DNA from 2 places in the Streptomyces sp. NPDC046197 genome. Region 1 is predicted to be linked to the other one. Evidence: riboswitches for the same ligand, from Rfam matches in the RefSeq annotation. Region 1 holds a riboswitch; the other holds the start of a gene.

The links. Region 1 has a riboswitch for guanidine ahead of AB0A61_RS09740 (multidrug efflux SMR transporter). Riboswitches for the same ligand answer to the same signal wherever they lie in the genome.
Positions count from the first base shown of each region.
Region 2: another riboswitch for guanidine. It lies ahead of AB0A61_RS32960 (MBL fold metallo-hydrolase); the one in region 1 lies ahead of AB0A61_RS09740 (multidrug efflux SMR transporter).

Region 1 covers NZ_JBEYZY010000005.1:230,145-243,104, reverse strand. The annotation lists gene AB0A61_RS09795 (MBL fold metallo-hydrolase) at 21-773, shown strand; gene AB0A61_RS09790 (PTS transporter subunit EIIC) at 925-2,175, opposite strand; gene AB0A61_RS09785 (PTS transporter subunit EIIC) at 2,316-3,611, opposite strand; gene AB0A61_RS09780 (PTS glucose/sucrose transporter subunit IIB) at 3,780-4,013, shown strand; gene rph (ribonuclease PH) at 4,134-4,871, shown strand; gene AB0A61_RS09770 (hypothetical protein) at 5,084-5,491, shown strand; gene rdgB (RdgB/HAM1 family non-canonical purine NTP pyrophosphatase) at 5,540-6,142, shown strand; tRNA gene AB0A61_RS09760 (tRNA-Leu) at 6,195-6,278, opposite strand; gene bcp (thioredoxin-dependent thiol peroxidase) at 6,352-6,819, opposite strand; gene AB0A61_RS09750 (DUF3618 domain-containing protein) at 6,970-7,299, shown strand; gene AB0A61_RS09745 (co-chaperone GroES) at 7,418-7,720, shown strand; guanidine-III (ykkC-III) riboswitch at 7,768-7,840, shown strand; gene AB0A61_RS09740 (multidrug efflux SMR transporter) at 7,878-8,198, shown strand; gene AB0A61_RS09735 (transglycosylase domain-containing protein) at 8,192-10,717, opposite strand; gene AB0A61_RS09730 (ABC-2 family transporter protein) at 11,092-11,892, shown strand; gene AB0A61_RS09725 (ABC transporter permease) at 11,993-12,796, shown strand; gene AB0A61_RS09720 (ATP-binding cassette domain-containing protein) at 12,811-12,960, shown strand, end outside.
Region 2 covers NZ_JBEYZY010000034.1:17,752-33,565, forward strand. The annotation lists gene AB0A61_RS32925 (hypothetical protein) at 205-489, opposite strand; gene AB0A61_RS32930 (SigE family RNA polymerase sigma factor) at 783-1,295, shown strand; gene AB0A61_RS32935 (hypothetical protein) at 1,292-2,176, shown strand; gene AB0A61_RS32940 (G1 family glutamic endopeptidase) at 2,242-3,081, opposite strand; gene AB0A61_RS32945 (hypothetical protein) at 3,967-4,923, shown strand; partial or broken gene AB0A61_RS32950 (PP2C family protein-serine/threonine phosphatase) at 5,076-5,627, opposite strand; partial or broken gene AB0A61_RS32955 (SAM-dependent methyltransferase) at 5,623-5,886, opposite strand; guanidine-III (ykkC-III) riboswitch at 6,048-6,114, shown strand; gene AB0A61_RS32960 (MBL fold metallo-hydrolase) at 6,127-7,020, shown strand; partial or broken gene AB0A61_RS32965 (hypothetical protein) at 7,056-7,684, opposite strand; gene AB0A61_RS32970 (hypothetical protein) at 7,895-8,017, shown strand; gene AB0A61_RS32975 (ABC transporter ATP-binding protein) at 8,126-9,880, shown strand; gene AB0A61_RS32980 (GNAT family N-acetyltransferase) at 10,025-11,125, opposite strand; gene mgrA (L-glyceraldehyde 3-phosphate reductase) at 11,515-12,558, shown strand; gene AB0A61_RS32990 (SDR family NAD(P)-dependent oxidoreductase) at 12,611-13,402, opposite strand; gene AB0A61_RS32995 (TetR family transcriptional regulator) at 13,525-14,133, shown strand; gene AB0A61_RS33000 (antitoxin) at 14,304-14,498, shown strand; gene AB0A61_RS33005 (cold-shock protein) at 15,241-15,444, opposite strand.

The DNA of each region.
Region 1 (12,960 bases):
CCAGCGGAGGTTTCTGCTTCATGAAGCTCACCGTCGTCGGCTGCTCGGGGTCGTTCCCGTCCGCGGAGTCGGCCTGTTCGAGCTACCTCGTAGAGGCCGACGGCTTCCGGCTGCTTCTCGACATGGGCAACGGCGCCCTGGGCGAGCTGCAGCGCCACTGCGGTCTCTACGACCTCGACGCCATCTTCCTGAGCCATCTGCACGCCGATCACTGCATCGACATGCTCGGGTACTTCGTCGCGCGCTACTACCGGCACGAAGGCGGCCCCTGCGCTCCGCTCCCGGTCTACGGACCCGAGGGCACGGAGCACCGGCTGACCACGGCCTACGCCGACACTCCCACCGCCTCGTCGATGAGCGAGGTCTTCGACTTCCGCACGGTGAAGCCGGGCAGCTTCGAGATCGGCCCGTTCGCCGTGCACACCGAGCGGGTCCTCCACCCCGTCGAGGCGTACGCCATCCGCGTCGAGCACGGCGGGAAGACACTGACGTACTCCGGCGACACCGGAGTCAGCGAGGCGCTGGACGAAGTCGCCCGCGACGCCGACCTGTTCCTGTGCGAGGCAGCCTTCACGCACGGCAAGGAGAACATCCCCGACCTGCACCTCAACGGCCGCGAGGCGGGCGAGACCGCCACCCGCGCCCGCGCCCGGCGCCTGCTCCTCACCCACATCCCCCCGTGGACCGACCCCCAGGTCAACCTGGCGGACGCACGCGCGGTCTACCAGGGCCCGGTGGAGCTTGCGGCGCCGGGAGCGACGTACGAGGTCTGACCCACGACGGGGGCGACGTACGGCATCCAGGCCCACGACGGGCCGGCGTATCCAGGCCCATGAAGCCCGAACAGACCCCGTGACGCCCGAAGGCCCCCGGAGCAGCTCGGCTCCGGGGGCCTTCGTCACGGTGCGGGGCACGATGCGGGGCTCACGCCTTCGTGAGGTCCTCGACCTCCTCCTCGGGCTCGCGGCCCGGAGTGGGGAGGTTGAACTTGTTGATCGCGAAGCGGAAGAGGAAGTAGTAGATCGCCGCGAACACCAGGCCGATCGGGATGATCAGCCAGGGCTTGGTGGCCAGGTTCCAGTTGAGCGCGTAGTCGATGAAGCCCGCGGAGAAGGTGAAGCCCGCGTGCACGCCGAGCGCCCAGGTGATCGCCATGGACAGGGCGGTCAGCACCGCGTGGATCACGTACAGCAACGGGGCGATGAACATGAACGCGAACTCGATCGGCTCGGTCACACCGGTCACGAAGGAGGTCAGGGCGAGCGAGACCATCATGCCCATGACGGCCTTGCGGCGCTCGGGGCGGGCGGAGTGCGCGATGGCGATCGCGGCGGCCGGCAGGCCGAACATCATGATCGGGAAGAAGCCCGACATGAACTGTCCCGCGGTCGGGTCGCCGGCGAAGAAGCGGTTGAGGTCGCCGTGGACGATCTGGCCCGCCGAGTTCTTGAAGTCGCCGATCTGGAACCAGGAGACCGTGTTCACGAACTGGTGCATGCCGACCGGGATCAACGCGCGGTTGATCAGACCGAACAGAGCGGCACCGAGGGCGCCCAGACCTGTGATCCACTCGCCGAAGTGCGAGATGCCCTCACCGATCGGCTTCCACACCAGTCCGAAGAAGACGCCCATGGCGGTGCCCACGAAGGCCATGATGATCGGCACCAGCCGGCGGCCGTTGAAGAAGCCGAGCCAGTCCACCAGCTTCTTGCGGTGGTAGCGCTGCCACAGCACCGCGGCCAGCAGACCCATCAGGATGCCGCCGAGGACACCGGGGTTGTTGTAGGTCGCCGCTATGTCCGCGCCCGGTTGCACCTTCGCCTCGGTGACCGGGAAGGCCTTCAGAACGTTGCTGTACACCAGGAAGCCGACCAGGGCCGCGAGCGCAGTGGAGCCGTCCGCCTTCTTGGCGAAGCCGATCGCGACACCGATGCAGAACAGCATCGGAAGGTTGTCGAAGATCGCGCCACCCGCCGTGGCGAACACCGCCGTGACCTTGTCGGGCAGGTTCAGCTTGTCGTGCACGTCCTGCTGCCCGAGCCGCAGCAGGATGCCCGCCGCCGGCAGTACGGCGATCGGAAGCTGCAGGCTGCGGCCGACCTTCTGCAGGCCCTGGAACAGGCCGGATCCCCGCTTCTTCGCGGGAGCCGCCGTTGTCGCGGTGGCGGTGCTCATACGTCCTCCAACGGGTGGTGGTCTACACCACTCAGTGGTGTAGACCTGTTTTAGCAGATGAAGGTGGCGTAAGGAACCCGCGATTCCTGCGACCGCACCGCTACGCGGCGTACCGGCTCCGGCCCCGCCGAAACCGGCGCTCAGGCCTTGGTGACGTCCTCGACCTGGTCCTCCGGCTCCCGGCCCGGAGTCCTCAGATCGAACCTCGTGATCGCGAAGCGGAAGACGGCGTAGTACGCCGCGGCGAAGCACAGGCCGATCGGGATGATCAGCCAGGGCTTCGTCGCCAGGTTCCAGTTGATGACGTAGTCGATCAGGCCCGCCGAGAAGCTGAACCCGTCGTGCACTCCCAGCCCCCATGTCACCGCCATCGACACCCCGGTCAGCAGCGCGTGCACCGCGTACAGCCCCGGCGCGATGAACAGGAACGAGTACTCCAGGGGCTCCGTGATGCCCGTGACGAACGACGTCAGCGCCACCGACAGCATCAGACCGCCGACCTCCTTGCGGCGGCCGGGCCTTGCGCAGTGCGTCATCGCCAGCGCCGCCGCGGGCAACGCGAACATCATGATCGGGAAGAAGCCCGAGGTGAACTGGCCCGCGTTCGGGTCGCCCGCCAGGAACATGTTGATGTCGCCGTGCACCACCGTGCCGTCGGGCTTGGTGTAACTGCCGAACTGGAACCAGATCGGCACGTTCAGGAACTGGTGCAGACCCACCACCAGCAGCGCACGGTTGGCGACCCCGAAGACGCCCGCGCCCCAGGCGCCCAGCGCGTAGAGCCAGTCGCTGAAGCTCTCCAGGCCGTGACCGATCGGCGGCCAGACCCACAGGCAGGCGGCCGCGACCACGATCGCCACGAACGACATGATGATCGGCACCAGCCGGCGGCCGTTGAAGAACCCCAGCCAGTCCACCAGCCGTGTCCGGTGGTACCGCTGCCAGAAGAACGCGGTGAGCAGACCCATGACGATCCCGCCGAACACCCCGGGGTTCTGGAACGTGAAGGTGCTCAGGCTGCCGTCGGCCGCCTGGCAGCCGAAGGAGGGGAGCACCTTCGAGCCGCCGGGGCAGTGGGGGAACTGGCGCAGCACGTTGTAGTAGACGAGAAAGCCCGCCACCGCCGCGAGCGCCGTCGAACCGTCGGCCTTCCGTGCCATGCCGATGGCCACGCCGACGCAGAACAGCAGGGGCAGACCCAGGGAACCGTCCAGCAGCGCGCCCCCCGCGCCCACCATCACCTTGGAGACGTTCGTCCAGCCCAGGCCCTGGTCGCCGAAGACGTCCGGCTGTCCGAGCCGGTTCAGGATGCCCGCGGCCGGCAGCACGGCGATCGGCAGCTGAAGACTGCGGCCCATCTTCTGCAAGCCCTGGAACAGGGTGTTCCAGCGGGCGCGCGCAGGGCCGGCCGTGCTGGGGGCGCTCTCGGCACTCATGGCGTCCTTCCGCGCGTTTGGCCACCGCCCGCAAGCTGGTGTAGACCAGTTGGCGCACGGTTCCGCTGTCGTGACGCCATCATTCGGCACCCACGACACGGCCGCTCGCGAAGATGGGCCAACTGTGGGTTACTGCGACAAAGCGGTTCGGATCAGGGGAGAAGGAACATGGCCAGCAAGGCTGAGAAGATCGTTGCCGGGCTCGGCGGCATCGACAACATCGATGAGATCGAGGGCTGCATCACCCGGCTCCGCACCGAGGTCAACGACCCCTCACTGGTCGACGAGGCCGCACTCAAGGCCGCCGGCGCCCACGGCGTCGTGAAGATGGGCAGCGCCATCCAGGTCGTCATCGGCACCGACGCCGACCCGATCGCGGCGGAGATCGAAGACATGATGTGAACACGCGAACACCTGAACGCGTGAACAGGTGAACGCCGGCGCACCTCCGGAATTCACCCCCAGGGGCTCCTTCCCACCGCGGGAGGGGCCCCTTCCACGTGGGGGACTAGGCTCGAGGTCATGTCTCGAATCGACGGCCGCACCCCCGAACAACTCCGCCCGGTCACCATCGAACGCGGCTGGAGCAAGCACGCCGAGGGCTCCGTCCTCGTCTCCTTCGGCGACACGAAGGTCTTCTGCACCGCCTCCGTCACCGAAGGCGTCCCGCGCTGGCGCAAGGGCAGCGGCGAGGGCTGGGTCACCGCGGAGTACGCCATGCTGCCCCGCTCCACCAACACCCGCGGCGACCGGGAGTCCGTCAAGGGCAAGATCGGCGGCCGCACCCACGAGATCTCCCGCCTCATCGGCCGCTCCCTGCGCTCGGTCGTCGACTACAAGGCGCTCGGCGAGAACACCATCGTCCTCGACTGCGACGTCCTCCAGGCCGACGGCGGCACGCGCACGGCGGCCATCACCGGCGCCTACGTCGCACTGGCCGACGCGATCGCCTGGGCGCAGGCCAAGAAGCTGATCCGCCCCGGCCGCCAGCCGCTGACCGGCACGGTCAGCGCGGTCTCCGTCGGCATCGTCTCCGGCGTGCCGCTGCTGGACCTCTGCTACGAGGAGGACGTCAAGGCGGACACCGACATGAACGTCGTCTGCACCGGCGACGGCCGCTTCGTCGAGGTCCAGGGCACCGCGGAGGCCGAGCCCTTCGCCCGCGCCGAACTCGACGCCCTGCTCGACCTCGCCGTCACCGGCTGCGCCGAACTCGCCGTGATCCAGCGCGCGGCACTGGAGACCACCCTCGCCAAGTAGGGCCTCCGCAAACCAGGCCGCGACGAGCCGCGCACAGGACCCGCGCACAGGACCCGCGCACAGTAAAGGGCACCCCAAGAAGCCCGGCGGGCAAGGGCAACCCCACCGCGCGCCCCCGCGTCCCTACCGGTACGGGCGTACGGCCCATCGCCGTACGCCCGGCCAGGAACGGGACCGCCCACGGGCGCCCACAACGGGGAGGGAACCCAGCCATGGCCGCGAGCCGACGCCGACGCCCGGTCCGCAGCGCAGCCGTCGCCGCCACGGCGGCCGCCCTCGCACTCACCGCGGGTGCGCTGACCGGGTGCGGCGCGGTGGACAAGGCGATCGACTGCGTGCACACCGCCGACTCCATCGCCGACAGCGTCACCAATCTCCAGCAGGCGGTGGAGAGCGCCACGAACGACCCCACCCAGACCGACAAGTCCCTCGCCTCGATCGAGAAGGACCTGCGGAAGATCGGCGACAAGACCGACAACGCCGACGTCAACAAGGCCGTCGACCACCTCGACAAGGCGGTCGGCGACGTCCGCACCGCCGTCAAGAACGGCGACCGCACACCGGACCTCAGCCCGGTCACCGACGCGGCCGGCGAACTGACGAAGGTCTGCACGTCGTAACGCCGGGCAGCGCGAGCCGCCCCCGCCCCGGCCGGGATACTGGACGGCATGACCCGCCTGATCCTCGCCACCCGAAACGCCGGAAAGATCACCGAACTCAGGGCGATCCTCGCCGAGGCCGGCCTGACCCACGAACTCGTCGGTGCCGACGCCTACCCCGACATCCCCGACGTCAGGGAAACCGGCGTGAGCTTCGCCGAGAACGCGTTGCTGAAGGCCCACACCCTGGCCCGCGCCACCGGCCTGCCGGCCGTCGCGGACGACTCCGGGCTCTGCGTCGACGTCCTCGGCGGCGCACCCGGCATCTTCTCCGCCCGCTGGGCGGGCCGCCACGGCGACGACAAGGCCAACCTCGACCTCCTCCTCGCCCAGCTCTCGGACATCGCCGACGAACACCGCACCGCCCACTTCGCCTGCGCGGCCGCCCTCGCCCTGCCGGACGGCACGGAAAGGGTCGTCGAGGGCCAACTGCGCGGCACCCTGCGCCACACCCCCGCCGGCACGAACGGCTTCGGCTACGACCCCATCCTCCAGCCGGACCACGACACCCGGACGTGCGCGGAGCTGACGCCGCAGGAGAAGAACGCGATCAGCCACCGGGGCAGGGCGTTCCGGGCGCTGGTGCCGGTGGTCAGGGAACTGCTGGGCTGACGAAGACGAAGGCCCACCCGGCTGCTGGTACCGGGTGGGCCTTCGTACGGCGTGCGGCCGGTGGGACTCGAACCCACACGGGCGTGAACCCACTGGGACCTAAACCCAGCATGACTGCCAGTTCCATCACGGCCGCTCGGGCGGTCGGGGTGCCCGACCGCGCGGCGCTCAGTCTACGGGCAGGTCAAGTCGGGCCGCGAGGCTTGTGGTCAGATCCCCAGATCCTTGATGATCTTTGCCACGTGGCCTGTCGCCTTGACGTTGTACAGGGCGCGTTCGACCTTGCCCTCCTCGTCGACGATCACCGTGGAGCGGATGACGCCGACGACCGTCTTGCCGTAGAGCTTCTTCTCGCCGAAGGCGCCGTAGGACTCCAGGACCTGCTTGTCGGGGTCGGCCAGCAGCTTGACCCGCAGGCTCTCCTTCTCGCGGAACTTCGCCAGCTTCTCCGGCTTGTCGGGGGAGATGCCGATCACGTCGTACCCGGCGCCGGCCAGGAGGTCGAGGTTGTCGGTGAAGTCGCAGGCCTGCTTGGTGCAGCCGGGGGTGAGGGCCGCCGGGTAGAAGTAGACGACGACCTTGCGGCCCTTGTGGTCGGCCAGCGACACCTCGTTTCCGTCGGCGTCGGGAAGGGTGAATGCGGGGGCCGCATCCCCGGGCTGGAGTCGCTCGGTCATCGGGCTCGTCTCCTCGTAGGCGGATCAGTGGTCGTCACCGCGGTCGGTGCCGTTCCGGTCCGAGCCTAACCGGGGGTGCCGACAGCACGGTCGGACGCGGAACTGACAGACTGTCCTGAACAGGCATCAGTTGACTTCGGAGGCGGTACGGTGGCGGACACCGCGGACACCAGAACCCCGGCTGAGATCGAGGCGGACATCAGGCGCCGCCGCGAGGTGCTGGCCGAGACGCTCGACGAGATCGGGGTGCGCGTGCACCCCAAGACGATCGTCGGGGACGCCAAGGCCAAGGTCGTCTCCAACATCGATCACACGCTTGGACGGGCCTACGTGCAGGTCAACCGCGTGGTGAGCGACGTGCGGGCGCAGTTCGTGGACGAGGACGGCGCGCCGCGGCTGGAGCGGGTGGTGCCGGTCGCGCTCGTCGCCGTCGGCCTCGTCGGGCTGCTCGCCCTGGGGGCACGGCGGCGTCGGGACTAGGGCCTTGTCCGGCCCTGGCGACCCACCCGCGTACGGAAGTGCCGAAGGCAGGTAGGTTCAAGGTGTGAGCGGCAACAGAAGCGAGAACAGCACCCATCACGAGAAGCTGCCCATCCGGATGCTGCACGACCGTGTGCTGGTCCGGCAGGACACCAGTGAGGGCGAGCGGCGTTCGGGCGGCGGCATCCTGATTCCCGCCACGGCGGCGGTGGGACGCCGGCTGGCGTGGGCGGAGGTCGTCGCGGTCGGGCAGAACGTGCGGACCGTGGAACCGGGAGACCGCGTGCTGTTCGATCCGGAGGACCGCGCCGAGGTCGAGGTGCGGGGCACCCCGTACGTGCTGATGCGCGAGCGTGACCTGCACGCCGTGGCGGCGGACCGGTTCGAGGGCTCGGAGGACTCCACCGGCCTGTACCTGTAGACGAGTCCGGACAAGGGGCTGGTGACCATCGTCACCAGCCCCTTCTTGCCGTCCCCTTGCTAACGTCGAAGGAGCCCGACGAGACGCGCCGTACCGGGACGTACGCAAAGACGACGCACCCGGTCAGTGATCCGCAAGTCGTCTCGGAGGTGCCGTCATGGCCTGGGTCCTGCTCGTCGTCGCCGGTCTGCTGGAGGTCGGCTGGTCGGTCGGGATGAAGTACACCGACGGGTTCACCCGGCCCCTGCCCAGCGTGCTCACCGGCGTCGGCATCCTCGCGAGCATGCTGCTGCTGTCGTACGCCGCGAAGTCCCTGCCCATCGGTACCGCCTACGGCGTGTGGGTGGGCATCGGCGCGGCCGGTGCGGCGGTGGTCGGCATGGTGGCGCTGGGGGAGCCGGCGACCGCCGCCCGGATCTTCTTCGTGTGTCTGCTGCTGGTCGCCGTGGTGGGGCTCAAGGCGACCTCGGGTCACTGACGTCCGGCGGCCAGGTGCTGTGTGCCTCCGGTGCCGGTCGTCGTACCGGCGTCACCCGTCGTGCCTCCCGGATTTCCGCCCGCGGTGGTCCCGGTGGTGCCCCCGGGGTCTCCGCCCGTGGTGCCGCCGGTGTTCCCGCCGTTGTTCCCGCCGGTGGTGCCGCCGGTGGTCGGCGTGCCGCCCGTGGTGCCGCCGTCGTTCCCGCCCGTGGTGCCGCCGGTGGTCGGCGTGCCTCCGGTGGTGTCGCCGCCGGTCGTGGGGGTGCCCCCGGTGGTGTCCCCGGTGGTCCCGCCGGGTGTCTGGCCGCCGGTCTGACCGTCGGTCTGGCCCTGGTCCTGGCCCTGGGTGTCCTCGCCGCCGGTGGTGTCGGTGCCGCCGGCGTCCTGGCCGCCGATGCCCGGCGTCTGCACGGTGGGGGGCGGCGGGGGCTGGTCGGCGCCGCTCTGCACCTGCAGGTCGAAGTCGGTGACCGGGGCGCCCTTCAGGGCGTTCTTGGTGAACTGCGCCCAGATGTCGGCGGGCGGCCCGCTGCCGTTCATGCGGTCCAGCCCCAGGGCGCCGTACAGCGGCTTGTGGGCGGCCGTCACCGGGTCCTGGCCCATGACGGAGACGACGGTGGCGAGGTCGGGGGTGTAGCCGGCGAACCAGGCCGCGGTGTCCTCCTCGGCGGTACCGGTCTTGGCTGCCGCGGGGCGGTCGGCGGCCTGGGCCGGGGTGCCGGTGCCGTTCTGAACGACGCTCTGCAGGACGGCGGTGGTGGTGTCGGCGGCCTCGCGGCTGACGGCCTGTGAGTTGGTCTCCTTGGGCAGCTCGACGATCTCGGAGCCGTCCTTGGTGACCTTCTCGATCATCGTGTAGACGCCGTGCTCACCGTGGTTGGCGAGCGTCGCGTACGCCTCGGCCATGTCCAGGACGCTCGCGGTGGCCGGGCCGAGCGCGATGGAGGGGCTGGGGGTCAGGTCGGGAGTGGCGGAGGGGATGCCGAGGTCGATCGCCGTCTGCTTGACCCTGTCGGAGCCGACGTCGACGGCCATCTGCGCGTACACCGCGTTGACGGACTTGTCCGTCGCCTCGCGGACGGTGATGTTGCCGTAGGAGCGGTAGTCCTCGTTCTCGGGGGCGTAGTAGCCGTTCCAGCCCTGGACGGGGCGTTTGTTGGTGCCGTCGTAGAGCGTGTTCGGGGTGATGGCGCGGCCGTCCCGCGTCTCGGAGTGGTTCTGGACGGCCGAGGTGAGCACGAACGGCTTGAAGGTGGAACCGACCTGGAAGTCCCGGCGGGTGGCGTTGTTCGTGTACTGCTTGACGTAGTCGATGCCGCCGTACATGGCCACGACCTTGCCGGTCTTGGGGTCGACCGCGGCGCCGCCCGCGCGGACGTAGGTGTCGACCTTGCGGTTCTTCCTGTCCAGCCTGGACATCAGCTTGTCGTTGACCGCCGCGACGAACGCGTCCTGCCTGTTCTTCTGCAGGGTGGTGGTGATGCGGTAGCCGCCCGCGTCGAGCTCGTCCGCGCTGAGGATCCTGTTCTTGGTCAGGTAGTCCTTGATGGCGGTGACGATGTAGCCGCGCTGTCCGGACATGCTGGTGGGCACCGTGGGGTCACCCGGCATCGGGAACTTCATGCCGGCCCGCTGCGAGGTGCTGAGCCAGCCCTTCTTGACCATGCCGTCCAGCACGTAGTTCCAGCGGGCCAGGGCGGCGGCCTTGTTCTCCGGGTGGGCGACGACGTCGTACTCGCTGGGCGCGTTGACCAGCGCGGCGAGGTAGGCGGCGCGGGCCGGGTCGAGGGCACGCGCGTCCATGCCGTAGTAGGCGCGCGCGGCGGCCTGGATGCCGTAGGCGTTGCGGCCGAAGTAGCTGGTGTTGAGGTAGCCCTCGAGGATCTTGTCCTTGGACTGGTTGCGGTCCAGCTTGATCGCGATGAAGAACTCCTTCACCTTGCGGGTGACGGTCTGTTCCTGGCCCAGGTAGTAGTTCTTCACGTACTGCTGGGTGATCGTGGAGCCGGACTGCCTGCCCTTGCCGGTGGCGGTGTTCCAGGCGGCGCGCAGCATCGCCTTGGGGTCCACGGCGGACTCGGTGTAGAAGTCCCGGTCCTCGGCGGCCAGCACGGCGTGCTGGGCGTCCTTGGAGACCTGGGCGAGGCCGACGTTCTCCCGGTTGATCTGCCCGTCGCGGGCGATCTCGGTCCCGTCCGCGTAGAGGTAGACGTTGCTCTGCTTGGTGGCCAGGGCGTTGGCGGGCGGGATCTTGACCATCGAGTAGCCGAGGAAGAACGCGCCGACCAGCAGCAGGACGACGACGAAGAAGGAGCCGACCACCATGCGCCAGGTGGGGACGAGCCGACGCCAGCCGGTGCGCCCCGGGCGCTTGGGCTGACCGCCGCCGGTGGCGCCCCCGGCCGCGGGCCCGGTGGCGGGCGAGCCGGTTCCGGGCGCGGGAACGGACTGGGCAGCCCCAGGGGGCTCTGTGCGTGCCAAGCCCTTGTTCGGCTGCTTCGCCTGCGGCTCGTCGCTCATGGTCTGCGGAGACTCCTGTGGTACGTGCGTCGTACGTCGTTCCCGTACGCCTCTGGCGCTCTTTGCGCTCCTCTGATGAAGACTGTCCCATCCGCCGATCCGTTCCCCGACCGCGGCCCGGTTCGCGATGGCCGAAAAGCCCCCCGACCGGTCGTGGCCGCCGCCTCCGCCCCGGCGTCCCGGGCCGCCGCTTCCGCCCGTCGTACCGGGCCGCCGCTTCCCCCCGTCGCGCCCGGCCGCCGCTCCCGCCCATCCCACCGGTCACCGTCGCGCCCACGCCACCGCCCCCGTCGCCCGGAAAACCCGTGGCGCCCGCCGTTGGTGGCGGGCTAGGCTCCTGCGCTTCGTGCCGGGTGGACGGGGAGGCGGTTGACGTGGGCGCTGGGCGGTTGTACGTGGCCGTCGCGGCGGGGGTGTTCAGGCGGTACGCGACATATCGGGCCGCGACGGCGGCCGGGGTGTTCACCAACACGGTGTTCGGCCTGATCCTGGTGTACACGTACCTCGCGCTGTGGGACGTGCGGCCGCACCTCGGGGGGTACGACGCGGCCCAGGCCGTGACCTATGTCTGGCTGGGGCAGGCGTTGTTGTCGACGCTCGCGATCGGGGGCGGCGGTGTCGAGGACGAGCTCATGGAACGCATCCGTACGGGTGACATCGCGATCGATCTGTACCGGCCCGCCGACCTGCAACTGTGGTGGCTGGCGAGCGACCTGGGGCGGGCGCTGTTCCAGCTGCTGGGGCGGGGAGTGATCCCCTTCGGCTTCGGGGCGCTGTGCTTCCCGGTGGCCCTGCCGGCGGACGCGGTGACCTGGATCGCGTTCCTCGGCGCGGTGCTGCTGGCGATGCTGGTCGGCTTCGGGATCCGGTTCCTGGTGGCGCTGAGCGCGTTCTGGCTGCTGGACGGCACGGGCGTGGTCCAGATGGCGTGGCTGGCGGGGTTCTTCTGCTCGGGGATGCTGCTGCCGCTGAACGTCTTCCCGGGCGCGCTCGGCGAGATCGTCCGCGCGCTGCCGTGGTCCTCGCTGCTCCAGGCCCCGGCCGACGTCCTGCTGGGGCACGCCGACCCGCTCACCACGTACGCCTTCCAGGGGGCGTGGGCGGTGGCGCTGCTGGCGGCCGGACGACTGGTGCAGACGGTGGCGACCCGGCGGGTGGTGGTCCAGGGTGGCTGAACCGACGGAACACCCGGACAGCCCGGGGTACGCGCAGGACGCCAGGTCCGGGTACGACGGCCGGGGCGGCCGGCGTGGTCCAGCCGCCGCGGGCAGTCGGGTGGCGGACGCCGTGCGGGCCTACCGGTTGATCGCCGGGATGTGGATCCGCTCCACGATGGCCTATCGGGCCTCCTTCGTCATGACCACGTTCGGGAACTTCGCGGCGACCGCGCTGGACTTCGTCGCCATCCTGCTGATGTTCTCCCGGGTGCACGCGCTCGGCGGCTACACGCTGCCCGAGATCGCGTTCCTGTACGGGCTGACCAGTGTGTCCTTCGGGCTTGCGGACCTCGCGATCGGGTCGATGGACCGGCTGGGCCGCCGGGTGCGCGACGGCACCCTGGACACCCTGCTGGTGCGCCCCGCGCCCGTACTCGCGCAGGTCGCCGCCGACCGCTTCGGGCTGCGCAGACTGGGCCGGGTCACGCAGGGCGCGCTGGTGCTGGGCTACGCGCTGAGCACCCTGGAGATCGACTGGACGCCGCCGAGAGTGCTGCTGATGCCGGTGATGCTGCTCAGCGGCTTCGGCATCTTCTGCGCCGTGTTCGTGGCGGGCGCGGCCTTCCAGTTCGCGGCCCAGGACGCCTCCGAGGTGCAGAACGCCTTCACCTACGGCGGCACCACCCTGCTGCAGTACCCGCCCACGGTGTTCGCCAAGGAGCTGGTGCGCGGGGTGACCTTCGTACTGCCGCTGGCGTTCGTCAACTGGCTGCCCGCGACCTATGTCCTCGGGCGGCCGTATCCACTGGACCTGCCGCAGTGGGCGGCGTTCACACCCCCGCTGGTGGCCGCCGCGTGCTGTGCGCTGGCGGGGGTGGCCTGGCGGGCGGGGCTCAGGTCGTATCGGAGTACGGGGAGTTGAAGGGGCGTGCGGCGGTGACGGCGGTGGACGGCGGATTCATCGAACTCGACCGGGTCGAGAAGGTCTTCGAGGTGCGGAAGAAGACCGGTTTCCTGCGCAGCGAGCGACGGCGGGTACGGGCGGTCGACGCGCTGTCCTTCCGCGTCGGACGCGGCGAGATGGTC
Region 2 (15,814 bases), on a different contig from region 1:
CCGTGTCCTGGGGACGTGCCGGGGTCGCTGCGCGGCGCGGGAGCCGTCGGCTGCCGAAGCTGAATGATCGCCACAGCCACACTCATGACGCCCGCGACAGTCCCCACCACGGTGAGCGCCGTCGCCAGGTCCACTCAGCCGACTATAGGGTGCGGCGCGGGTCCGGCAGCCGGGATGCCACATCCTGATCGCAACGGATCGAGGCTATGCGGAAGCCACGACCTCCCCGGCCATGACCTGGGGCGGGTTGGGCATCAGCGACGCGAGGTTGTCCCGCACGTAGTCCGACGCCCGCGAGATCGATTCATCGGCACCGGCCTTGTCCTGGAAGACGCTGGTCGACACCATCACCGAGTTCCCGGCATCGAGCCAGTAGTAGGCCACGAAGCCGGGGATCTGGCGCATGAGCGGCACGAACCCCTCCTTCACGAGCCGTGCGGCCTCGGCCGGATCGGTCACGCCTTCATAGCGTCGGATTGCTGCGTACATGACTGGTCTCCTCCAGGGGTTCTGCGGTCCGTCGTCTCCTTGACACGCCCTACCCCTGCGGCAGCCGCCTTGCTCGCGAGGCGCCCGGCAATCACCGGAAGGGCCGCCGTCGGTGATCCGAACGGCGGCTTCGGGTCTCCGGCGCGACCTCTGCGCCCGCACACGGCGACGAGCTCGAAGCCGTGTGCAACCTTTGGCGGACCGGATTCCGTGTAGGACGTGTGGAAGGAGGGGACCTGGGTCGGCTGGGGACCGATGCAGGCAACGCGCCGATGCGTGAGACGAGGAGGAGCGTGACGGATTCCCGCGAGGCGGCCTTCCGTGCCTGGGTGCTCGAGCATCGGACGCGCCTGCGTACGACGGCGTTCCTGCTCTGCGGCGACTGGTACCTGGCCGACGACCTGGTCCAGGACGCGCTCGGACGGCTCTACTCCAGGTGGGAGAGAGTGGTGGCAGGCGGTGATCCGCGTGCGTACGTCCATCGGATCCTGTGCAATCTGAACACCGACTACCGACGGCGGCCGGCCCGACGCGAGATCAGCGAGGCCGACGTGGCCACCTTGGGCTCGCACCCGAACACCAGCATCGACGAGCGTGACGACGATCTGATCGCCGCCCTGCTCGCGATCCCGGTCGGCCAGCGGACCGTCCTCGTGCTGCGCTTCTTCGAGGATCTGTCCATCGAGCAGACCGCGAACCTGCTCAAGACCAGTTCGGGCAACGTCAAGAGCCAGACGAGCCGTGGCCTGGAGGCCCTGCGCTCCCGGCTCCGGGCACGACCGGCCAAGACCGAAGGAGCAGCGTGAACCCCGACAAGGCGCCGGAAGATCTCGCCGCGCGGATCGCGGCCATCAGCATCACTGCTCCTGCCGACCACATCGACATCGACGAGGCGGTCCGGGTGGGCTCGAAGCGGCGCCGGCGCCGGTGGCTCGCCGTCGCCGGCGTATGCGCCTGCGTCGTTGCCGTCGCCGGATCGGTGGCCGTGGCAACACAGATGAGGCACGACAGGAGCGTCACCACGGCTGCTCCTCAGGTCCGCGGGCCGGCCCTGGGCGCCGAACGTCTCACCGGGCGCTGGATCGCCGTTCAGGTCGACGGCCGCGACGTCTCGTCGTGGCGCGACGTCGGCGGCCTTCCGGCGAACATCGTCATCGGCGCCGACGGGTCCCCGGACACGTGGCAGGTGAACAGGGCCTGCGGCCCGCTGGTCGGCGCCGGATTCACGCTGCATCCGGACGGCTCGTTCGCTGCCACCTTGCCGCCGCGGCGCGGTCAGTCCTGCCCGATGCTGACGACGCCGACACCCGATCTCCTGGGGGCGGTCGCCCGTACCGCGTACGTGGTCGTGGACGAGCCGGGCGGCACGTCCGCTCGAACGCTGCGGTTCCTGGACAGCCACAGGCGCCTCGTCGCGCTGTGGCGTGAGGACACCGCGACGAGGTCGCCGGCCTCCGTGTGCGAGAAGGGGCTCGGACACGGTGCCGCCTTTGCGGGCACGTTCACCACCGTCGAACGGGTCCGCGACAAGCGTGAGTCCGCGACGAACCAGAACCCCGAGGAGGTTCTGTCCGGTGTGCCCGGCGGCACCGTCGCCATCCGCTGCGCGGTCACCGAGGCAGGCTCGACCGTCAGGTATGCGGTCACCGCCGGTGGCCAGAAGGTGAGGCTCCGGCCGGGCACGTGAGGTGCCGGTGGCCGCCGGGAGCGTAGAGCCGCTCCCGGCGTACCGGCAGTGCCGACTCCTTGCGGCTAGGAGCAGCGCTTCCAGGTCTGGTAGAACGAACTGGACGTGGAGTGGGTGTTGGTGAACATGGCGGCACCGGAGGAAGCGCCGTTGGTCGTCAGCCGCACCTCGGTGGTCGACAGCTTGAAGAGGTCCTTGAAGGTGCTGCCGTACCTGGCACCGGCGGCGCTGAACGTCTGTCGGCTGAACTTGCGCAGGCTGCCGAACGGCCGCTCCGTGATGAAGTCCGCGGTCCGCCCGTCGTAGTACCCCGACAGGCCCGACACGGTGACCGGTGACCAGCCGGATCCGGTGGTCCGGTCGTACCAGTGGAAGACGGCCTTTCCGGAGCCGTAGGTCATGTACTGCGAGATGACGTCGCCGGTCCGCTTCGTGGACCCGATGTAGACGAGCGGATTCTGGTGCGAGGCGTTGAGGTACTCGTACCACATGCGGGCACCGGTGGTGGCGGTGTCCGAGGAGCCCGCGTCGAAGCCCTGCTGGATCAGCTTGGTGGATCCCCCGTAACCGCCCAGACCGATCCACGGGGAGGCCATCGTGTTCCTGTTGGAGCCGCAGGCGGCGGAGTAGGTGGGGATGTTCTGGTCGTCGTAGACCTCGTTGTAGTTGGAGTGCCCGGTGGCGACGTAGCCGCCCCAGTTGCTGCTGTAGGAGACCCGCAGTGACGACTTGCGCGACGGTGCCAGGCACGGCACGGAGGGGACGGTCGCGCGATACCCCTTGTATCTCGCCCGCCATGCCGCCAGCGCCGTGGGGGCGTCCGGGGCGTTGAAGCCGTAGGCGCGTGCCGTCGCGGGGGCCGCGGTCTGCGGCCGGAAGCCTTGGGGCGGGACGGTCGTCGACATGGTCGCACCGCCCGGCAGACGGTACGTCAGCTCCTTCGCGGCCGCGGCCCGCACGGCTGACGCCGCTGACGGCGAGACGGTCTTCCCGTCCGCGCCGATGAGACGTGTCCGTGTGGCTCTGAGGGTCTGGCACCCCTTGGCCGGTGCCGCGTCGGCCGCCGGTGCGGCGTCCGCGGGGGTCGCGACGCATGCGACAGCCGCGACCACCATCGAACTGGCGACTACTAAGACTTTCCGGACATTCGAGCCCATTACTGCCCGTGACATCCTCATGTTGCTCCTTCGGTGTGGGACGAAGACATCAGCGGCTCAGGCGCCTTCACGCCCAGGCCGCTTGCCGATGGGGACAGGTGCCGGGCCGGCGAGACACGTGACTTCGGCCGCTGCCGTGCGCGTCGCCGCGGCACCGGCGGCCGAACTGCCGATCACGACCTCGCGGTCGGAACCCCAGCGGTTTGGAAGCCCATACCGAAGACGAACAGCCCGTCCATGCATCCCCCGTCGTGTACATGACACTGCCGTGCGCACACGCCCGCTGCGAGCGGCGCGATGGATGCATCCTATGGACCGGTTTGGGAACGCGTGGCTGGTTCTAGAAAATCTGTTCCCGCATCCCCTCGGAAGCTCCCGAGCCCGAGCTCCGGTTGCCCAACCGTGCCACCCACGCGCGACTTGACGAGTGGTCGGCGCGGTCACCTCGCCGGGGCGGGACGGCCGCCTGGCTGGATCTCGCCGCCGGCGACCGGGGGGAAGGCCCGCCGCCCGCGCCCGGCGCCAAGTGCACGCGTCTCGCCATACGAGCAGGTAACGCCTGGTGAGACGTGTAACCCATAACGATCCAGACGCATGTCTTGTCTGGGTCCTGGACTCCTCTAACCTCCGTTCATGGCATTTCTTTCAAGCCGTCGCAGAAGGGCGCGCCTGGCCCCGGAACTCGACGACGAGGCCCTGGGCAAGCTGCTGAAGTCCCTTTTGGCGATCACCAGAACTGGCACGATCGCGACGACGGACTTGTGTCTGGCCCAGATGTCCCGCCTCCTGAACCAGGACACGGGTGGCTGGGACCGCCGCACGCACCGTCTGTCCGTCCTGGCGGACTACCTGTCCGAGTCCCACCTGGCGTCGGCCTGGGCCACGCGTGAGCCGCACGATGCGAGCGCACACGTCCTGCACGCATGGACGCAACTCACACGCGGCCGCTCGCGGGGGCGGCTGGAAGACGCGGCCGCCGTCACCGAGACCTGTTTCCGGGCTGCCGATCTCGCACCGGAAGACCCGACGCCGTGGGTGGTGCTGCTCGGTGTGTCACGCCTGGAGCGCTGGGAGCAGCCACAGGTGTACGGGGTGTGGAACGAGGTGCTGGCACGCGACCGCTGGAACCGTGAGGCATACCTGAGCATGCTGGCCTACCTCACCCCGGAGGAGTCCGGATCACGCCTCCAGGTGCTGGAGTTCGTCGACGCCCTGTCCGCCCGTATGCCGGCCAACGCGGCCTGCGCGGCGACGGAGCTCACGGCCCAGGTCCTGCAGTACCACGCTGTCGTCGCCCGGGGCGGACTGGAAGCGCTCGTGGCACGCAACCACTGGTCCCAGGCGTCGGCGGCCCGGGCTCTGGAACGCGCGGTCCACTCGTGGGTCCAGCCGGCGTTCCTGCGCCATGCCGCCGCCCTTGCCGACCTGAACCTCCTTGCCTACGCCCTGATGGCGGCCGAACGGCGGCGCGAGGCCCGTCCGGTCTTCGAGGCACTCGGTGGCACGGTCACCGCCTGGCCCTGGCGCGTCGATGGCGATCCCGTGAGCGAGTTCGCGCAGGCACAGAGCAGGGCCGCTGCCGTCCTGTGAGCGATCCGGGGTGCAGCGCGCGGGAACGCTCGTACGGCCCGCCGGCAGCAAGGCTCCGGCCGGGCGGGCAGGGCGGGACGGTGTCACGACGCGTCGGTGTACCACTGTCTTGATCACGCTTTCCGTCGACCACCGGTCGCACTGACGGCCGGTCAGGAGTGGGGACGGACGAGGAGGAGCGCGATGTCGTCGCTGCTGTTGCGGGAGGCGGCATCTGCGACGAGGCCGTCTGCGAGTGCGTCCAGGGTGGCGTCGTCGCCCTCGGCGAGTCGCGCGGCGAGGTGGGCGATGGCTGCGCCGATGTCGGTGCCGGGGGTCTCGACGAGTCCGTCGGTGTAGAGGGCGAACACGGTACCGGGCGGAAGGGGGATCTCGGTGGTGGGGTAGTCGCTGTCGGGGTCGATGCCCAGCAGCAGGCCCGGAGGGACTTCGAGGATCTCGGTACGGGCGTCAGGGTGCCGCACCAGGGGTGGAGGATGCCCGGCGTTGGCGAGGCAGGCCCGGTGGCGGGACACGTCGATGCGGGCGATGAGGCAACTGGTGAACAGACCGGACTCGAGGTCGCCGAGGAAGCGGTTGGTCCGGGCGAGCACCTCGCCGGGGAATGCGCCGACAGTCGCGTGGGCGTGCACCGCGGTGCGGACCTGACCCATGAGAGTGGCGGCACTCGTGCTGTGGCCCTGGACATCGCCGATGACCGCGGCGGTCGGGGTGGTCCACGATCGCCCGTGGATCGCGCAGGTCGCCGAGTACGACGCTGGTGGTGCCGGAGTGGCCGAGCAGAGCGTCTGTGTGGGCGTTCACGATCGGGGCGTTGTCGACGTACGCCACGCGCACGTCCGGCGCCACTTCCTGGGCGGTCTCGTGCACGTTGGGCGAGGTGGGCAGGCCCGTACCGATGTCCAGGAGCAGGCGGACCCCGCTGCCGACGACGTGCCGGGCGGCCCGCCGCATGAAGCCTCTCGCCCGCGACGGTTGGCGACAGCTTCGCGTATCAACTTGACCGTGTCCGACGGTAGTTGCTGACAGGTGTGCCGGTCGCTGCGGCCGGTCGCTGCGCAGGACCGTGCCGAAGTACCGGCTCGGCCCTTCTTGGACCGGCACGGTGCGGTGATACGGTCGCCGTGGAGGCTCGTCGGGCCTGCCCCGGACGAGATGTGCGCCGTACCCGGCCTGCCAAGACGACGCACTTCGGGAGACGTCGTGGACGCAGGCGAGCGGTGGATCGATTTCGCCGGTGGAGTGCCCCGGCCACGGGGACTGGACGTTCGGTGGATTCATGGTTCACCGTCGGCCAAGCACAACACCGACCCTGACGTACAGGTCCATGCGTACGACGAACACACCTACGTCCTGCGGCAGAACATGGCCGTCGACTACGAGGCGCCGTTCCTGTTCCTGATGTTCGGAAATGCCAGGGCGGTGCTGATCGACACCGGTGCCACCGAGTCCGCGGAGTTCTTCCCGTTGCGCCGGGTGGTCGATGAACTGGTCGAAGGCTGGCTCGCCCGGAATCCGCGAGACGCATACCCTCTGCTGGTTCTGCACACGCACCCGCACGGGGACCACATCGCGGGCGACGCGCAGTTCACCGACCGGCCCGGCACCACGGTGGTGGACGCCGATCCGGCCACCGCCTGGAAGTACTTCGGATTCGATGCGAACCCCGACGCCGAAGCGCGAGTCGACCTGGGCGGCCGGGTGCTGGACTGCCTTGCCACTCCGGGCCACCACAGTGCTGCGGTGACCTTCTACGACCCCTGGACCGGTTTCCTGCTCACCGGCGACACGGTCTATCCCGGCCGGCTGTACATCGAGGACTGGCCGGCCTTCGCCCGCACAATTGACCGCCTGATCGACTTCTGCGAACGCAGAACGGTCTCCCACGTACTCGGCTGCCACATCGAGATGACGCGACGGCCCGGTGTCGACTACCCGGTCCGCACCACCTACCAGCCCGACGAGCCGCCGCTGCAGATGACCACCGGCCACCTGCGCGCGCTGCGTGCGGCCATCACGGAGATCGGTGACCGGCCCGGCAGACGGGCCTTCGCGGACTTCATTCTGTGCCCGGTCGACGCACACCACCGCGAGTGAACCCGGCGGCACCCAGGGGGCCGCGCTGTCCGGGCGCCCGCCTCCGTCGCGATCGCCCGCTCCAGCAGCGTCCTGGCCTCCGGCGTGCGCGCTCCCGCGGCCGGTCGGTCCGTCCGGATGTCCCACAGTTGCCACGGCGTGAGGTTCATCAGGGCGTCGGCGTACAAGGTCGTCACGTCGAGATCGTCGGGCGCCAGCCGGTGGACGGCCCGCATGCTGTCGGCGTAGGCGACGTTCCACACCGAGCAGTCCTCCGCGTCCTTGGCCTCCGCTCGCGGGTAGCGGGCGCGCAGTGCCTCGATGAGAGCCCGCTCCACCGGGGAGGCGGAGGCCTGGCGTGCGCGCGTTCCACGGCGGCATGCGTGCGCTCCACCGCCCGCGTCAGGTCCTGGTCGTCGAAGAAGTCCCAGGGCTTGTTGTAGTTGGGTCCCAGGGCATAGGCCAGGCCCCAGTCGGCCATGGCGCAGCCGGGATCCGCCTCGGCAGCCGCTTCGAAACAGCGGACCGCCTCCTCGTGGTGGAAGGCATAGGTCCAGATCAGTCCGCGGTCGAACCACGACTGGGCCTCGGGGGACGACGTCGTCACACACCGGCTGTGGCTGCCTAGGTCGTAGTGGTTCACATCGGCTCCCGGGAGTTGCCGACTCACCCGAAACCTACCCATTCCTCCCCGGCAGACCCGTCAGCCCGCCGGAAGGCCTGGTCGGCGAAACCCAATACCGCACCGGAGCACGACACGCTTGTGTGCGCCCATTGCGAGAAATCAGTAAGGAAAATGGATCCGATATTAACCTTGGCTTTTTTGAACAGGGCGCACTCCCCATCCGTATTCCTGGTCACCATCCGAAAGCCCGTTCAGAGAGGTGTAGCACTCATGTCCTTCGACAAGATCATGCTGGTCAAGAAGGCCAAGAAGAAGAAGAACGGCTGCGCCGGAAAGCAGGCGAAGAACCAGCACAAGAAGCACCATCGCAAGCACAAGAAGTGCGCCAAGTAGTAATCCGGCAGACAGTCGCATCGCGCCGGGATTCGTCCGCAGCGAACGTTGCGGACGAATCCCGGCGCTTCGTCGAATTGGGCACCGACCAGGGAGTATCGGCCCGCCATGAGTATCCGCCACGCCCGTATCTCGCCCTTGGCCGCGTTCCGGGCCTTCTGGCCGCTGGTGAGCGTCAACCGGGCGGTCGTCACGGCCTCCGCCGTGTTGCTGGTGATCTCCGCAGGATGCGACACGGCCGCGATAGGCCTCGCCGGCCGGCTCACCGACGACGTGCTGTCACCCGGGGACCTGGGCGCCTTCTGGGAGCCGGCCGTCACCTGGCTGGTGCTCGCCGCCGTTGGCGCGCTGGCCTCCGCCGCGGGCAGTTACCTCGCGGGCTGGACCAGTGAGCACTTCTTGCTCGGCCTGCGCGACCGGGTCTTCCAGCACGTCCAGCAGCTGCCGCCGGACGCCCTGGACCGGTACGGCACCGGTGACCTGGTCTCCCGGATGACCGGCGACATCGAAGCCGTGGAGTCGCTGGTGGCGTCCGCCCCGGTCGAGCTGATCACCGCTTCGGTCGGCGCCCTCGTCTTCGCCGTCGCCGCCTTCTGGACCAGCTGGCAGCTGGCCCTGATCATCCTGGCCGCCGCGCCGCTGATCTGGGTCGTCGCCCGGGTGTTCGGCACCCTGATGCGCAGCGCCAGCCGCGCGGAACGTGACAGCAACGGCCGGCTGGCCACCGTCCTGGAGGAGAACCTGACCAACATGTCGCTGGTCCAGGCGTACGGGCGACAGAAAGCGGAGCTCAGCAAGGTCCACCGCGAAGGGCGCACCTGGATGCGCTCCGGTCTGCGCCAGATCCGGCTCTCGGCGCTGTACGGGCCCCTGGGCGAGCTGATCGAGACCCTCAGCGTCCTGGCCGTGATCGGCGCCGGGGCCTGGCAGATCTCCGAGCACCACCTCAGCGTCGGCGGCCTGCTCTCCTTCGCCGCCTACCTCGGATACCTCCATCCACGCCTGCAGGAACTCGGCGAACTCCTGGTCAACGCGTCCTCGGCCACCGCCTCCTGCGAACGCCTCCTGGAGGTGCTGCGGACCGAGCCCGCATCCGGCAGCGACCGGCGGCCGGGCGACGCAGGCAGCGGTTCGCCGCTCGCCGAGCCGGTCCGCGGCGCGGTCACCTTCGAGGACGTCGGCTTCTCCTACCCCGGCAGCGGCAGGCCGGTGCTGCACCGGGTCCACCTGCACATCGCACCCGGCCTGCTGGTGGCGGTCACCGGCCCCAGCGGCTCCGGCAAGTCCACCCTCGGCAAGCTGCTGTTGCGGTTTCACGAGCCCGATCGGGGCCGGATCCTGCTCGACGGCCGGGACATCGCCGACCTCACGGTGGACGAACTGCGCCGGCACATCACCCTGCTGCCCCAGGACAGCATGCTCTTCGACGGTACCGTCCGCGACAACATCACCTACGGCCGGCCGGGCGCCTCCGACCAGGAGGTGCTCACCGCCGCCGACGCGGCCGACGCGCACGACTTCATCAGCGCCCTGCCCGAGGGCTACGACACCCCCGTCGGCAAGCGGGGCGGCCACCTGTCCGGCGGCCAGCGCCGCAGGATCGCCCTGGCCCGGGCCATGCTCCGCACCGCGCCCGTACTCGTCCTCGACGAGCCCACCACCGGTCTCGACGACGCCGCGACCGCCCGGCTCATGACGCCGCTGCGCCGTCTCACGGCCGACCGCACCACGTTCCTCATCACCCACGACCTTCGCCTCGCCGCCCAGGCGGATCTCGTCCTGCACCTCACCGACGGCACGGCCACCCTCACCCCGCCCGGCCCGCTCCCGGAAGACCGGCTCCAGGCCGCACAGGCCGCCTGAGCCCGCCCACCGCAGCGCGGACGCTTCCAGCACGGCGCTCGCCGCCGGGTCACCGCCGCCCCAGCCGGGCCGCTCGCGGGGGCGGTGGCGGTGGCGGTGGCGGGTGTGCGGTGCGGGGGGCGGGATTGCTGGGGGCGGGATTGCTCAGCGTGCGACCCGTCCCGTTCCGCCCGACGTGCGCAGCGCGCCCACCGTCTTCAGCAGCCGGTCGGCCGGTTCCCGGAGCTGGGGATGGGCCAGGACCGTGTTGCGCAGTCCGCGCACCGGTCTGCGCCACAGCCGGTGCGCCGCGGCCACCGGGTGGGGACGGGCCGCGAACCCCTCGGCCACACGAAGCTCGCGGGTCTTGAGCCAGTCCTTGTACTCCTTGTCGCCGCGTCCCAGATCCACCAGAGTCACCCCGTGCCGGGCAGCGGCCTCGGCCAGCCGAAGGTGCATGATCAAGCCGGGCGAGTAGTAGCGCAGCTCGGGGTCGTACGCGGTGAACCAGGCCGCGAGCACCGTGTTCGATCGCGGGCCGAAGTGCGCGGCCACCGGCCGGTCGCCGGCGTACAGCACGGACAGCACGCCGGTGAAGTGGTCCTCCCGGACGTGGCACAGGTAGTCCACCAGGTCGACGATCCACGGCCGCGAGAACCGGTCCATCCGTCCCGTCCGGCGGTACTGGGCGGACTTCCACCGCATCAGGGTGCGCAGCGCCCGCGGATCGCGTTCGTCGAAGATGAACCGCACCTCGCCGGTGTCGCGCCCGATGCGGCGCTCCTTCTTCAGCACCGTCTTGGCCAGACCCGGGTAGGCGCTGCGCAGCCATTGCGGGTAGTCGCCGTCGCCGGGCTTGACGTCGATCACCGGTGAGGCGAACGTCCCGGTGATGTGCCCCTCGAACGGCTTCTGCTCCTGGACGAGGTGGTCGAACTCGAAAATCGACAGCCCGCAGGCCCGCAGCAGGTCCCGGGCCTTCCAGGAGACCCCGGGGCGGTGCACGAGCGCCTGGCAGTCGGACAGGCCGAGACCGATGGCCCTCCCCACGCCGAGGGCGTTGCGCTCGTACGGGAAGAAGCCGACCGGCTCTCCGTCCTCCCGCAGGACCGCCACCCGGGCGCCACCGCGGTACCGGCCGATCCCGATCGCGAACTCCGGTGCCAGGAAGGGATTGGCGTATTCGGGCGACGCGTCCATGGCCTGGTGCCAGGCACGGCGCAGCGAGTCACTCAGCTCGTCGGGTCTGTGAATGGTGATGTCCACCTCACATCAACCGCCCTTCCACAGGCTCCGCGAGGGACGTGCCGGTGGTGGCACGGGCTTGCAAGGCACGTTGATGTCTGCTCATGGATCGCATGGACGACCGCTCCCCCCTATGACGCGCTGCTGGCGTCTCCCCAGGGACCAAACGTCGCGAAACAGCACGCACGCTGTCAAGGGTGCCCACGGCAACGGGTTCGGAAGCCCCCCGCCCACGGGACGGTGTGCCGCGAACACGGCCGCCGTCGTCCTGTGCGGTCAGGATTGAGAAGCGGCGTCGCTGAATCCGATGAACCGGAACAGTTGGACTTCAGGATCACGCGCGCGCAGTGTGGAACCCGTCCCCTGCACCCATTGGGGCACCGATTACTGCACCACCCGGAGATCACCTGATGAGCTACGTCGCGGATCCTGAGCGTTACGACGGCACCATGCGCTACCGGCGCACCGGCCGCTCAGGGCTCGACCTTCCCGTCCTGTCCCTCGGCTACTGGCACAACTTCGGAGACGACCGCCCGTTCGAGACCCAGCGCGAGATCGCCCTGCGCGCCTTCGACCTGGGCATCACCCACCACGACCTCGCGAACAACTACGGCCCGCCCTACGGGTCCGCCGAGATCAACTTCGGCCGGCTGATGAAGCAGGACCTCGCGCCCTACCGCGACGAACTGGTGATCTCCACCAAGGCGGGCTGGGACATGTGGCCCGGCCCCTACGGCCAGGGCGGCGGCTCCCGCAAATACCTGCTGGCCTCGCTCGACCAGTCGCTGCGGCGCACGGGGCTGGACTACGTGGACATCTTCTACTCCCACCGCCTGGACGCGACCACTCCGCTCGAGGAGACGATGGGTGCGCTCGACACCGCCGTCCGTCAGGGCAAGGCGCTGTACGTCGGCATCTCCTCCTACGACGCCGAGCGGACCCGTGAGGCCGCCGCCATCCTCCGTGACCTCGGCACTCCGCTCCTCATCCACCAGCCGTCGTACAGCATGGTCAACCGCTGGATCGAGAACGAGGGCCTGCTCGACGTCGCCCGGGAGGAGGGTTTCGGGGTCATCGGCTTCACGGCCCTCGCCCAGGGGCTGCTGACCGGACGCTACCTCGACGGCATCCCCCAGGACTCGCGGGCCGCACAGGGTACGTCGTTCGACACCACGTGGCTGTCCGACGACATGCTGCACAGGCTGCGGGCCCTGAACGAGATCGCGGCGCGCCGCGGGCAGACCCTGGCCCAGATGGCCCTCGCCTGGGCCCTGCGGGACGAGCGCGTGACCTCGCTGGTCATCGGTGCCTCCCGGGTCGGGCAGTTGGAGCAGAACGTCGCCGCGCTGGACAACCTCGCCTTCAGCGCCGAAGAACTGGCCGAGATCGACAAGTACGCCACCGACGGCGGCGTCGACCTGTGGCGGGCCGCCCGCACCGGCAACCTGGGCTGACGTCCGCCAAGACCGTGCGGACCCCGCCCCTGCGCGCCGCGGGGCGGGCAGCTCAGCGGCTCGACCGCTGCGCCGCCACGATCTGCTGCATCGTCTGCTCCGTTCGTGCCAGCCGCTGCACCCGCTCGGCGAAGCCCGGGAACTGCGAGGCGATCTTCGTGAGGATCCTCAGCTCGACCGGGGCGACGTTGATCTCCGCGACATCCCGCTGGATCGCCCGCAACACCCCGCTGACGACCTGGTGCGGAGAGACCGTACGCACGCCGCCGGGCGTCGACGAGCCCGTGTCGGCGAACATCCCCGCCCCACGCACGAAGCCGGGCTGAACGATCGAGACTCCCACGCCGGTTCCGTGCAGGTCCTGGCGGAAGGACAGCGCGAATCCGCGCAGCCCGAACTTCGTCGCCGTGTAGACGGAGGACCACTTGGTGGCCGCCATCCCCGACAACGACCCGACGAAGCAGACGTGACCGCGCCCGGCCGCCACCATCTGCGGAGCGAGCAGGCGCGCCAGCGTCGCGGGGGCGCGCAGGTTGACCGCGAGCGCCCGGTCGAGCTGGGCCGGCGTGTACTCCAGCACGTCGCCGCTGGAGGGAAGAGCCGCGTTCGCGATGAGGATGTCCGTACCGGAGGCTTCTTCGGCCAGGCGCAGCACATCGTCGGCGTCGGCGAGGTCCGCCAGGATCGTACGGGCGCCGTGGCGTTCGGCGAGCGGTTCCAACGCCTCGCGGCGCCGGCCGGTGAGCACGAGGTCCGCACCGCGGGCGGACAGTTCGGCGGCCAACGCTCCGCCGATGCCACCGGTGACTCCGGTCAGCAGAACGGTTGCTCCCGCTACGTGCATCGCTACCCTCCGATTCCGTTCGTTCGAACGAACGATAGAGAGAAAGCTTCGTCGTGTCCACGGCAGTGACGCCCTCCGGGCCGCGCTGATCACCGGTGGGCTCCGGTGGGACAATGAGCGGCATGTCCAACGCCCGTTCCGCACCCACTCGCCAGCGCATCATCGACGCCGTCCTGCGCATCATCGGAGAAGACGGAGTCGCCGCGGTCACCAACCGGCGGATCGCGAAGGAAGCGGGCCTCTCACTGGGATCGGTCACCTACCACTTCGCGACCCAGCACGAACTGCTCCGGGAAAGTCTGCTGCACTTCGTGCGTGAGGAGACACGCCACTTCACACGGCTGGCGGACCAGTGCACCAACGACGGCATGGACATCCAGGCCGCGGCGTCCCTGGCCGGCCAGGTGGCGTGCGGGGCGGCCTACGACAGCGCGCACATCGCCCCTTTCGAGCTCTACGTCCAGGCCGGGCGCGACGACCGCCTCCGCAACGCCGCGTCGGAGGCCTTCGACGCCTACGACCGGCTCGCCGCTCAGATCCTCACCTCGCTCGGGATCCCGGACGCCGAACGACTGGCGGCCACCACGGTCGCCGTGGTGATGGGTCTTCAACTCCGGCGCCTGGCGACGGGCAGCGCGGCCCACGACCTGGTGGACGCCCTGCTGCTGCTCGCACACGCGGCCGAGGTCCGCTCCGCCACACCACAGCCCCCTGCCCCGTCCCGGCGCTAGAGACGTCGTGCGGCACAGAGGGTCGTGCGGCACCGCCGCAGCCGAAAGCGGGCCCGGCGGGCCCGGCGGCCCCGGCTGCGGGCCGCGCCTGCCCGCCTGCCCAGCGGATGCGTCTCGCAGGGCCACTGTCCATCCTGGAGTGGAACGGACCAAACAGGGAGGACGCGCACATGAGCATGCTGGACAAGCTCAAGGGCCTGCTGAAGGGCCATGAGGACGCGGCGAGCAAGGGCATCGACAAGGGCGGTGACTACGTCGACGAGCGGACCCAGGACAAGTACCGCGGCCAGGTCGACACAGCCCAGGACAAGCTGAAGGACCAGCTCGGCGGGATGGACCGGGACCGGGACCAGCCGCCGCAGTAGATCCGGGCTTCGTCGCCACCATGGCCGGTCGGCCGCCCCGAGCAGTCGGCGGCCGGCCGGCGAGCCGTTCCGGATGGTGTCGGCTCCCGTACCGGCACACCGTGATCCACCCGCCACCGGCCATGGGAACGCCGCTCTTCGCGCCGCGGCCGATCTTGCGCCACCTGCTGTCGATCATGTTGTAGCAGCGGCCCTACCTCTTCTTGTACCCCTCACCGTTGGTGTCGTGGTTGGGATCGGCGTCGTAGGCGCTCTTCTCACCGGCCCATTGCCCCGTGGCCTGACTCGGCGGATGGCCCGACAGGTTCTCGGCGGAGTTGATTCCCTGTTCGTGGTTCGTGACTCAGCGCTCCGCCCGCGGTGGATGCCGGGTTGTCAGCCCAGGCCTGGGCCAGGGTGCACGGCCACCGCGGCCGGGCGATCGTGGGTCGGTCCGGGCCGGTGCGCGGCGGGCGGACGCTCCGGGCGCTCGGCGGCCTCACGGGGCGGCAGGACGGAGAAGGGCCGGCGAGTGCGTTCCATGGTGGGCTCGTCGGCAGCGGCGACGGTGGTCGCCGGGCGGGCCCGGTAGGGCGCCCTCATCCAGACGCGAGCCCCAGGCCCCGGGCGGGCCGACGGCGTGGCTGCACCCGGCGGGCAGCGTGCCGCTGCCTGCCGGTCGCGCGCGATTGCCGTCAGCCCCGGTCTCTCAGGCCGTCCTCCGTCCCGGCTCGGGACAAGGAGCCTCACTCCTCACCATGGGTCAGCCCCGGACGATGTTCTGTGCCTGCGGGCCTTTCTGTCCCTGCCCGATGTCGAACGTCACGTGCTCGCCCTCGGTGAGCTCACGGAACCCGTTGCCCTTGATCTCGGAGTAGTGAGCGAAGACGTCCGGCCCCCCGTTGTCCTGTGCGATGAAGCCGTAGCCCTTTTCGGCGTTGAACCACTTCACGGTTCCGCTGGCCATACCGTTGTTCCTTCATTCATGCCGGGAGCAGCCCGTCTGCCGGGCGCGCTCCGGCTCCTGCGACCACAAGAGCCAGCAGCCGTTGTACCCCGCTTCGCCCTGCCTACTCCGCGCGGCGACACGCCCTCGTACGAGCTTGCCCTCCATTGGGCTGGTGAGGCGTGATCCGTCTGTGCGAATCCGGTCGTCCATCGTCCAACCGATGCGACGATCAAGCCTGCCGGGCGGATGGACTCCGAGCGCCTCGGAATGCCCACAAGCTCCGGCCTCAAGCACGGATCCTTCGGGGCCGTGCCCTTGATCGCGCAGCAGCGGCAGAACGAACTGCGGGCCGAGACGGACCGGGCCCCGGTCGTCCGGTTCCCGGAGC